DNA from 3 places in the Mesobacillus sp. LC4 genome. Region 3 is predicted to be linked to each of the others. Evidence: riboswitches for the same ligand, from Rfam matches in the RefSeq annotation. Region 3 holds a riboswitch; each other region holds the start of a gene.
The links. Region 3 has a riboswitch for cyclic di-GMP ahead of AB5I83_RS09315 (OmpL47-type beta-barrel domain-containing protein). Riboswitches for the same ligand answer to the same signal wherever they lie in the genome.

Region 1 (3,281 bases), on a different contig from region 3:
GAACCAGAGCTGTTTTTTTCATATTATTGAAGGCGTCCACTCCGCTGTTTTTCTAAACAAAAAACCTTCACCTGGTTTGGTGAAGGTTAAAAATAAATAAAGACCTTCACCAAGTTTGGTAAAGGTCTTGCTAACAACTGTCGTTGCCAGCAAAGCCGGGAGGGATTCTCCGTAATGACGACTCTGCTGTGAAAGCTACTCCCCTTTAGGAGGACTATATGATTTTATACGATAATCATACAATACAGTGTACATTCCGTCAATTCATTGAAATCAAACTGGCAGTTAATTCTGCAGCATTGACTTGCTCAATGTTACTTGCCGTTATCTTTCCCTTTTCCTTTGCTTCCATTATCATCACTGTCATCACCTTGCTCATCGTCTTGCTCATCGTCTTCTTCGCTGTCTTCATCTTCTTGTTTTTCTTTGTTTTTCTTGGTTTCTTCACGCTTTTGTTCTTCAGCTTTTTTGGTTGCTTCTTTTTGCTGCTCTTCAGCTTTTTTTGCAGCTTCCTTTCGTTGTTCTGCTGCTTTTTCTGCTGCATCTTTTTGCTTGGCTTCAGCTTTCTTCTCTGTTTCAAGCTTTTTTTCTTCAGCTTTTTTTGCTGCTAAAGCTTTCTTCTCTTCAGCTTTCTTTCCAGAGCTTTTTTCACTTTGTGCTGAAGCAGAGCCAACCTGCTGGACCGTGGTTTGTTCAGAGGCTGTTTCTTCGCTTTCATTTTCAGTTACAGTTTCAGCTGCTTGCTGTCCAGCTTCTTCTGTACTGCTCTCTTCTGATCCCTCTGTGTTTTCCTCAGTTTCTGTATCTTCCTCTTGGTCTTCTTCAGATTCTTGTTTTTTTCCTGATGCGAGACCTTTCATTTTCGAAGGATGGACGCCAAGCTGCTTGGCTGCCTGGCCAAATCCGATCTTTTCTTCTGTATATAAAGCAGTGATTTCCTCAACTGTTTTACCAGCTGCTTCTGCCAGCCAGAAGATTTGAGCAATTTGGCCGTAACCCAACTCCTGTTCGCGCAGCTGTAAAACCATTTCCTGGTCCAGATCTTTAACAACATTAGCAACGATCTTTGCTTGTTCCGTTGCTTCTTCAACTTCTTCCTTCAGCTCATCTTCAAGCTCCTCAGTAAGTTCATCCTCAACCTCAGAAACATTTTCCAGCTCTTCAGTCAGTTCGTCCTCACCTTCAGAATCAGTCTGTTCTTCAACAATTACTTCTGTAACCTTCTCTTCCGCTTCCTCAAGAGCCTCTAAATATTCTTGAAAAGCCTGTTGGACGAATTCTGTTTTTTCTTGTTCTGACATTGCGCCAGCTTCAGCCAGCCTTTCATTCGCAAACTCGAGAAGGAGTTGGGCATCTTTTTCATCATCAAAGGTAACTAGAAGCTTCAATTCCTCAAATAGTTGGTCAAAAGTAAATAAAAACTCGTCTGGAGTCGTTCCCGGGTCTACCGTTTCGCCGAGCACATCTGCAGATGCTGCAGTACCAAAAGCAAACACTCCGGTTAAAATTGTTGATGCTAAAAGCTTTTTCATTCCAATACCCCCACTGTTTTTTATATATTGGAATTAAAATCGACATAAAAAGTGCTGTCCGAAGAGCAGCACACATACATTAGCTATGTGAATCTTCGGCATCTGGCTGGCATGGTCGATGACTTTAGCCCCTGTAGCTTTGCGTCCCCCGGTTTCCCTGGGTTTGCCATTATCGGATTTTAATTCTACTTTTATCTTACTTATTCGACAGGAAAAAATAAATAGAAACTTTTAAAGTTTCGGTTATTCAGCTGCCTCGCCGAATTTACCTTCCTGATAATCGCGGTAAGCCTGGCGGATCTCATCCATCGAATTCATAACGAACGGCCCGTAGGCAACCACTTCCTCTTTGATCGGCTTTCCTGAATAGACCAACACCCTTGATCGTAGGTTTGCTTTCAGGCTTAGTTCGCTTGTCCCCTCGCCTCCGTCATTGAAAGTCAATGTTGCCGCAGCCGACTTTTTAAGGTGTGTACGACTTGAACCGGCCTCAATATCTCCTGAAAGAACATACAAGAATGCATTATGTGACTCAGGCAATGAGTATGTGAATTCGGTATCCTCAGCCAGTTGAATTTCTGATAATGTAAAAGGCACCAAGGGTTCGAGAGGCCCTTTTACACCAGCTGTTTCTCCTGAGTACACCTTTAAGATACCGCCTTCGAACTGGACAACCGGTGCCTGTTGGGAATACACATTTTGATAGGAAGTGGTAGTGCCCTTCAGCTCCTTCGGAAGATTCAGCCAGAGCTGCAATGTATGCGCGATATCATTGTCGACTGCCTCTTCAGCATGCCGCGCGCCGCTGCCTGCGTTCATATACTGGATGTCACCGGATTCCAGGATGCTGTGGCCTCCATGGTTGTCAATGTGCTCCAGCCTGCCATCAATGATATACGTAATCGTCTGGAAGCCTCGGTGCGGGTGATCGGAGAAAGTCCCGCGCTTAAACCAGTCCTCCGCCATTAAAATGAAAGGATCCAGTTCCCTCCAGTCTTGTGGGTTCAGCACAAGTCCTGCCTGGACATGCGGCATCCCTCTTTCTTCATATTGAACAGTCCAATGCTTCTTGATATCTCTTATGAACATTTTTCAAAACCCCTTTATCATACTGCTTACTTTCCTATTCTCAAATTATAACAAGGCAGCGTTATATTTTAAAATAAAGATAATTTAAGCTGAGATATCTTGTGGTCGCCCGACAACTATTATTCTAAGAAAATTATATTGTGAGAAGGTCTTTTATCCTATATAATATAAAATTGGCTTTTAAATAACGTGGTTCGTAACCATCCCACGTAAAAAAACTAGGAGAGATGAAAAATGAACACTAGAACGATTGTGAGGAACGGGATTCTTGCAGCTCTATATATTGCCGTTTCTGCCGTCATCCAGCCATTTGGCTTCACTAATGTACAATTCCGCGTGTCGGAAATGTTTAACCACTTGATCGTTTTCAATAAGAAATACTTTTTTGGAATCGTATTGGGTGTGTTTTTAACCAATTTGCTCTTTTCACCAATGGTCGCCTATGACCTCGTCTTTGGAGTTGGCCAGTCTGTGATCTCCTTGCTGATTACGATTTTCACAGCAAAATATATTAAGAGCATCATTGGCCGCATGGTTGTGAACACATTGGTCTTCACATTCACGATGTTCCTGATTGCGATTGAGCTGAACCTGGCATTCCAATTGCCATTCTGGTTCACATGGCTGACAACAGCCGCAGGTGAATTAACGGTTATGGCT
Region 2 (3,281 bases), 270 kb from region 3:
CCCTCCGCTTCTACTCCTACTCTAATGTCTTCGACGTCATAGAATCTTTCAGCACCTGATTCAAATACAACCTTAAATTCCGTGATATCATCCTTTGCAAATTCCCCATCATCTTTGAGTTTATATAGTGGTGAGTTACCCGGATTCGACATGACTTCCCATTCACCATTTAATTTAACAAAGACATTCTCAACTGGAGCAACGCAGTTTTTTAGATGAAGATGGATTTCCGTGCTTTTATTGCCATTCTCTTCACCATTATCATCGCCGTTGCCATCACCTGGTTCCTCCGTTCCATCGCCAGGGTTTTCTGTCCCATCTCCTGGGTCCTCTTCACCATCACCCGGTTCCTCCGTACCATCGCCAGGTTCTTCAGAATTGTCATCTTCTATAGAGCAGCCTTCAAGCCAATAGTTAATGGTTCCTTCCGCTTCTTTTCCTTCCCTAACCTCATCCATGGAATATTCTTGTTTAGTTCCTGACTCAAAAGTTAGCCTGAAAGCAGTAATATCATTCTTTACAAACTCACCACCATCTTTCAGTTTATACAGTGGCGAGTTACCCGGGTTCGACATATCTTCCCAACTTCCCTTTAACATGACCTCTACTTTTACCACATCTTCTGTGCAGTTTTTCAAATGCAGATGTATCTCTGTACTTTTATTGGCATTTGATTTAGTACCTTTTTCAGAATCCTTTTCTTCCTTGTTTGAATCACCATTTTCTTCTTGTGTAGATTCATCGTTTTCGTCTTGTGTAGATTCATCATTTTCGTCTTGAGTTGACTCATCGTCTTCTTCTTGAGATGGATCATTTTTTTCTTCTTGAGTTGATTCATCTTTTTCTTCTTTTGTTGTTTGACCGTTTTCTTCTTGAGTTGACTCATCGTTTTCTTCTTGAGCTGATTCATCGGTTTCTTCTTGAGTTGATTCATCATTTTCTTCTTGAGTTGATTCATCATTTTCTTCTTGAGTTGATTCATCATTTTCTTCTTGAGTTGACTCATCGGTTTCTTCTTCATTTGACTGATCGTTTTGTTGTTGAGTTGATTCTTTGGCTTCGATTTCAACTTTTGTGTTTCTTTCAGTATCCGACGCCGCATCTCCATTCTCATTTGCTAGTGCCGGTATTGTCAGTGAAAATAACATTAGGAATGCAATCGAGACTGCTGATAATTTTTTCATAAGAGTCTTTTTCATGTTCTCGTCCCCTTTTCTAGTGTTATTAAAAATTTGCGTAATAAAAGGCTGAATATTCAGATATTATTTGCGACATTTAGCCTCCTTCCCGATAAAATTCACCATTATAATTAGACAAAAAAAGCCGCCGGGAATTTACTTTTCCATGGCGGCTGGACGATCATAGCTGCACTTTTGCAACCTTAGACTCCTGGCTTTGCGTCCCAGCTTTTCAGCAGGTTTGCTATTAGCATGATTGGTGCTTTTTACTTATGTAAAATATTCCTCGGCTTCCTTGTCTTACATTCTAAGACTTACCACAGTTACCCAGCGACTTAAACATATAGTCCTATTAATTTAATTGGTAAATTTTTCTCCATTTTCATTAATTCACCTTGAAGAGGGATATATTTAGTATTTCACACTTATTCCAAAGAGCTTTCACTAAGATTTTTGACCTAATAAAAAGACAAAGGACCCAGAGTTATGCCCCTGAGTCCTTCAGTAATTTATAACGACATACGATAGATTTCCATTACATCGTCTTTATTCAATTTTGCAAAGTTGCCGAATTCCCCATTGACCATAGCTTTGTCAGCCATTACTTCAAGCTTGCTGTCATCAATGTCATAGTCAGCAAGGCGTGACGGTGCGCCAATGCTGTTCCAGAATTCACGCAGCTTTTCGATTCCTTCTAATCCTGCTTCTTCGTCGGTCTTGCCTTCTGGATTCACGCCGAAGACCCTGACAGCCATTTTCTTGAAACGTTCCGGTTTTATCTTAAGGTTATGCTTCATCCAGTTCGGGAACAGAATCGCCAGACCGCCTCCGTGAGGGATATCATAAACGGCTGATACAGCGTGTTCGATATTATGCGTCGCCCAATCTCCTCGGTATCCCATATTTAGGATTCCATTCAATGCCATCGTTCCTGAGTAAAGGATCGTTGCGCGGTATTCATAGTTTTCCAAATCTGCAAGCAGCTTTGGAGCTGTTTCCATCACTGTTAAAAGCAAGGATTCACACATGCGGTCCTGGAACTCAGTGTTTTCGGTCAAGTGGAAATAGTGTTCGAATACATGTGACATCATGTCCACAATTCCATAAATCGTCTGATCTTTCGGAACGGTGTAAGTGTTCACGGGATCAAGGATCGAGAATTTCGGGAATGTGACCGGGCTTCCCCAGCCATACTTTTCATTCGTTTCCCAGTTGGTGATAACAGAACCTGCATTCATTTCAGAGCCAGTGGCTGCCAAAGTTAGTACTGTGCCAAAAGGAAGAGCTTCTGCTGCAAAAGCCTTCTTTGTGACAAGATCCCACGCATCTCCATCATATTTTGCACCTGCAGCGATTGCTTTTGTGCAGTCAATGACACTGCCGCCGCCTACTGCAAGCAAAAATTCGATTCCTTCATCTTTGCAAATTTTCACGCCTTTATGCACAGTCGACAGACGAGGGTTTGGTTCCACACCTGAAAGTTCGTGTACTTCTGCCCCAACCTCTTTTAGGGTGTCCATGACAGAATCATAAAGACCATTGCGTTTGATGCTGCCACCGCCATAAACCAGCAGGACTTTTTTACTGTATTGAGGAACTTCGTTTTTCAATTCCTCGAGCTGGCCTTTGCCAAATATCAGTTTCGTTGGATTGTAAAAAGTAAAGTTATCCATTTAAATCACCTTCCTCTAGGGATAATTATGTTCTTTTTCTAAAAGCATTGCAAAAAATACACTTCTTAATGTGCTCCAATATGCTGCGAAATGTTACAAACTTTTTCTCGAGGGTAGGTAATAAATAGATGACGAATGAATAATTCATTTCGTGCTGAAACAATCTATAAAAGAACAAATTTAATTTTAAGGGAGGAAACATCCATGAGCGGTATTCAACGTGCAGCACTAGTACTTACCATTATCGGGGCCATCAACTGGGGCTTAGTAGGATTCTTCCAATTTGACCTTGTTGCAGCTATTTTCGGCGGACAGGATTCAGCATTGGCTCGAATCATCTATGGATTAGTCGGTCTTGCCGGTCTTATAAACATCGGACTTCTATTCGCACCAAGCGAAAGAGAAGAAAGAGCAGCAGAACCAAGAGCTA
Region 3 (3,281 bases):
GCACTTTAGGAAATGGAGAGACAAAAGACATAACTTCAAGCTTGAACGGAACAACGTACACAAGTTCAACACCAAGCCGTGCGGTAGTAGACTCTAATGGAAAGATTACCATACCAACAAATGCAACCTATGGGCCTGCCACCATTATTGTAAGAAACGGTGATTTGTTCACGACAATTGTGATCACTGTGGAAGAAAATTTAAGCGGAAAATTAATGGATATCCAGGTGGATTCGGCATCCACAAGTGGATATCGAGGGGAAGAAATACAGCTGAAGGTAACAGGCACTTTAGGAAATGGAGAGACAAAAGACTTAACTTCAAGCTCGACCGGAACAACGTACACAAGTTCAACACCAAGCCGTGCAGTAGTAGATTCTAATGGAAAAATTACCATACCAACAAGCGCAACCTATGGGCCTGCCACCATTACAGTAAGGAACGGTGATTTGTCCACGACGATTGTGATCACAGTGGAAGAAGATTTAAACGGAAAAATAACAGATATCCAGGTTGATTCAGTATCCACAAGTGGATATCGAGGGGAAGAAATACAGCTGAAGGTAACAGGCACTTTAGGAAATGGAGAGACAAAAGACTTAACTTCAAGCTTGACCGGAACAACGTACACAAGTTCAACACCAAGTCGTGCAGTAGTAGATTCTAATGGAAAGATTACCATACCAACAAGCGCAACCTATGGGCCTGCCACCATTACAGTAAGGAACGGTGATTTGTCCACGACGATTGTGATCACTGTGGAAGAAGATTTAAACGGAAAAATAACAGATATCCAGGTTGATTCAGTATCCACAAGTGGATATCGAGGGGAAGAAATACAGCTGAAGGTAACAGGCACTTTAGGAAATGGAGAGACAAAAGACTTAACTTCAAGCTCGACCGGAACAACGTACACAAGTTCAACACCAAGTCGTGCAGTAGTAGATTCTAATGGAAAGATTACCATATCAACAAGCGCAACCTATGGTCCTGCCACCATTACTGTAAGGAACGATGACTTGTCCACGACGATTGTGGTCACAGTGGAAGAAGATTTAAGCGGAAAAATAATGGATATCCAGGTTGATTCAGCATCCACAAGAGGATATCGAGGGGAAGAAATACAGCTGAAGGTAACAGGTACTTTAGGAAATGGAGAAACAAAAGACTTAACTTCAAGCTCGACCGGAACAACGTACACAAGTTCAACACCAAGTCGTGCAGTTATAGATCTAAACGGAAAGATAACTATACCGGTGTCTGCCACGTATGGAGATGTTACGATTACAATTAAAAATGGTACAGTATACCAGAAGTTTATCTTAACGGTAGCACAAGATTTGAGCACGTTAATTACCAAAATTAATGTCGATGCAGGGTCTACTTATGTAAATAAAGGGTCCACCAAACAACTAGTGGTTACTGGGATATTTGGCGACGGTGCTCAAAAGGATATTTCACATTCGACTCAGGGAACAACGTATAGTATTTCAACTCCTAGTAGGGCCATTATTGACTCCAACGGTTTAATAACGATACCTACTACAGCAAGTTCGGGGAGTGTTACAATTACAATAAAAAATGGAACGTTAAAAACAACTATTGTTCTAACTGTTATTTAAATCTTAAAGGAGTAACTACTTTGTTACTCCTTTCTTAGTAGAAATAACCGGTTGATAGGAAAATAGTCTTTGTTAATATTGACGTTCTATTTGTTTGCTAATAAAATAGTAGTATATATGAAATATCTAGTGAAAAAGGCAAATCATAGGAAACTATGAGACGCAAAGCCAAGGGCCTGAACCACATATGTGGATGGCAGCCGGTTCCCACAAGGTATTTAGCGGAAGTATGCCTAAATATCTTTAGGCATTTTTTTGTGCCTTTTTCGCGGAAAAGGAGGATGAATATGAACAAACAAACTAGAAGAATCTCTGTATTTATGACTATTTTACTAGTTCTTCAAATGGTCATGCCGTTGTTAAAACCTTTGGCTGAAGAAATTATCCCACAGCCTCAGAATGTCAAAGCTGTCGAATATTCTCCGGCTAACGTTCGGATAACTTGGGACGCAATCTCTGGGGTAAATGCTTATAGAGTATACGAACTGAATAGTGATCAATGGGAAATGATTGATGAGCGTGTAACAACCTCAGCTTACATACGAAATGTACCAGAGGGGAGTTATACTTACGCTGTGACCGCAGTTAAGGGTACTTCTGAATCAACTATCATAGACAGTGTGAGTGTAAATATAACTTATCCAGAGTTGCAATCACCTGATGAGTTAACTGTTAAAGTGTTAAACGGAAATGATCTTCGTTTAAGTTGGTCGTCTGCCCCTAATGCGTCGGAGTATAATATTTATCTAGTGACAGATGGGGTTAGGGAACGTGTTAAAACTCTAGATAGTTCCTATACAAGTTACACAGTTAGGAAGTTATCAGAAGGGAAATATAACTTTGAAGTTACATCTGCGCATCCCTTATTTGGTGAGTCAATCACACCTTCTCAGCTTACTTATGAATTGATTCATCCAGAAATGCAGCCACCGGGTGACTTGATATTCAAAGTTTTAAATGGAAATGACCTTCGTTTAAGTTGGAACGAATCAGAATATGCTTCAGAATATAATGTTTACCAAAAAATAGACGGAAAAAGAGTGCTAGAACGAACAATGGATGGCACCTCTTATACATTCAGAAATCTTCCGGAAGGTAACTATGAATATGAAGTGACTTCAAACAGCGATAGATTTGGTGAGTCTGCAGAGGCATCTAATCTTTCATACACTTTAAAGCATCCGACTATGCAGGCACCAGAAAATCTGTCTTTAAAAGTTTTAAATGGCAATGATCTTCGTCTAACCTGGGAAGAATCAGAATTTGCAGCTGGTTATAATATTTATCAAATTATTGATAACCAAAAAATATTGGTAAAGCCTATTGAAGGTTCCAGCACTGGGTATACGTTCAGAAACATGGTTGAAGGATTGTATGAGTTTGAGGTAACTTCTTACAGTGACCGATTCGGGGAATCTGAGTCTGTCTCTGATTTGACCTATCAACTTATGCATCCTGTAATGGCCCCGCCAGAAAACTTAACTGTTAGGATTCTAAACGGAAATGACATCCGTTTAACTTGGAATGGTTCAGAATTTGCTACAGGGTATAATATTTATCAAGTTATTAGTGGAGAAAAAGAACTTATTCAAACTACAGATGGTACAAGTTATACCTTTAAAAACCTACCTGAAGGTTCTTATGATTATGAGGTGCAAT

Region 1: linked by a shared signal. The riboswitch ahead of AB5I83_RS11710 (DUF5667 domain-containing protein) and the one ahead of AB5I83_RS09315 (OmpL47-type beta-barrel domain-containing protein) in region 3 are both predicted to bind cyclic di-GMP.
Region 2: linked by a shared signal. The riboswitch ahead of AB5I83_RS10680 (LPXTG cell wall anchor domain-containing protein) and the one ahead of AB5I83_RS09315 (OmpL47-type beta-barrel domain-containing protein) in region 3 are both predicted to bind cyclic di-GMP.

Annotation. Positions count from the first base shown of each region.
Region 1 covers NZ_JBGCUB010000003.1:163,844-167,124, forward strand. Annotated here, with positions in the region: gene AB5I83_RS11710 (DUF5667 domain-containing protein) at 315-1,532, opposite strand; cyclic di-GMP riboswitch class I at 1,627-1,710, opposite strand; gene AB5I83_RS11715 (pirin family protein) at 1,776-2,621, opposite strand; PreQ1 riboswitch class I at 2,805-2,849, shown strand; gene AB5I83_RS11720 (QueT transporter family protein) at 2,856-3,281, shown strand, end outside.
Region 2 covers NZ_JBGCUB010000002.1:879,497-882,777, reverse strand. Annotated here, with positions in the region: gene AB5I83_RS10680 (LPXTG cell wall anchor domain-containing protein) at 1-1,199, opposite strand, end outside; cyclic di-GMP riboswitch class I at 1,344-1,434, opposite strand; gene AB5I83_RS10675 (iron-containing alcohol dehydrogenase) at 1,688-2,851, opposite strand; gene AB5I83_RS10670 (DUF378 domain-containing protein) at 3,056-3,281, shown strand, end outside.
Region 3 covers NZ_JBGCUB010000002.1:605,016-608,296, forward strand. Annotated here, with positions in the region: gene AB5I83_RS09310 (hypothetical protein) at 1-1,622, shown strand, start outside; cyclic di-GMP riboswitch class I at 1,750-1,834, shown strand; gene AB5I83_RS09315 (OmpL47-type beta-barrel domain-containing protein) at 1,910-3,281, shown strand, end outside.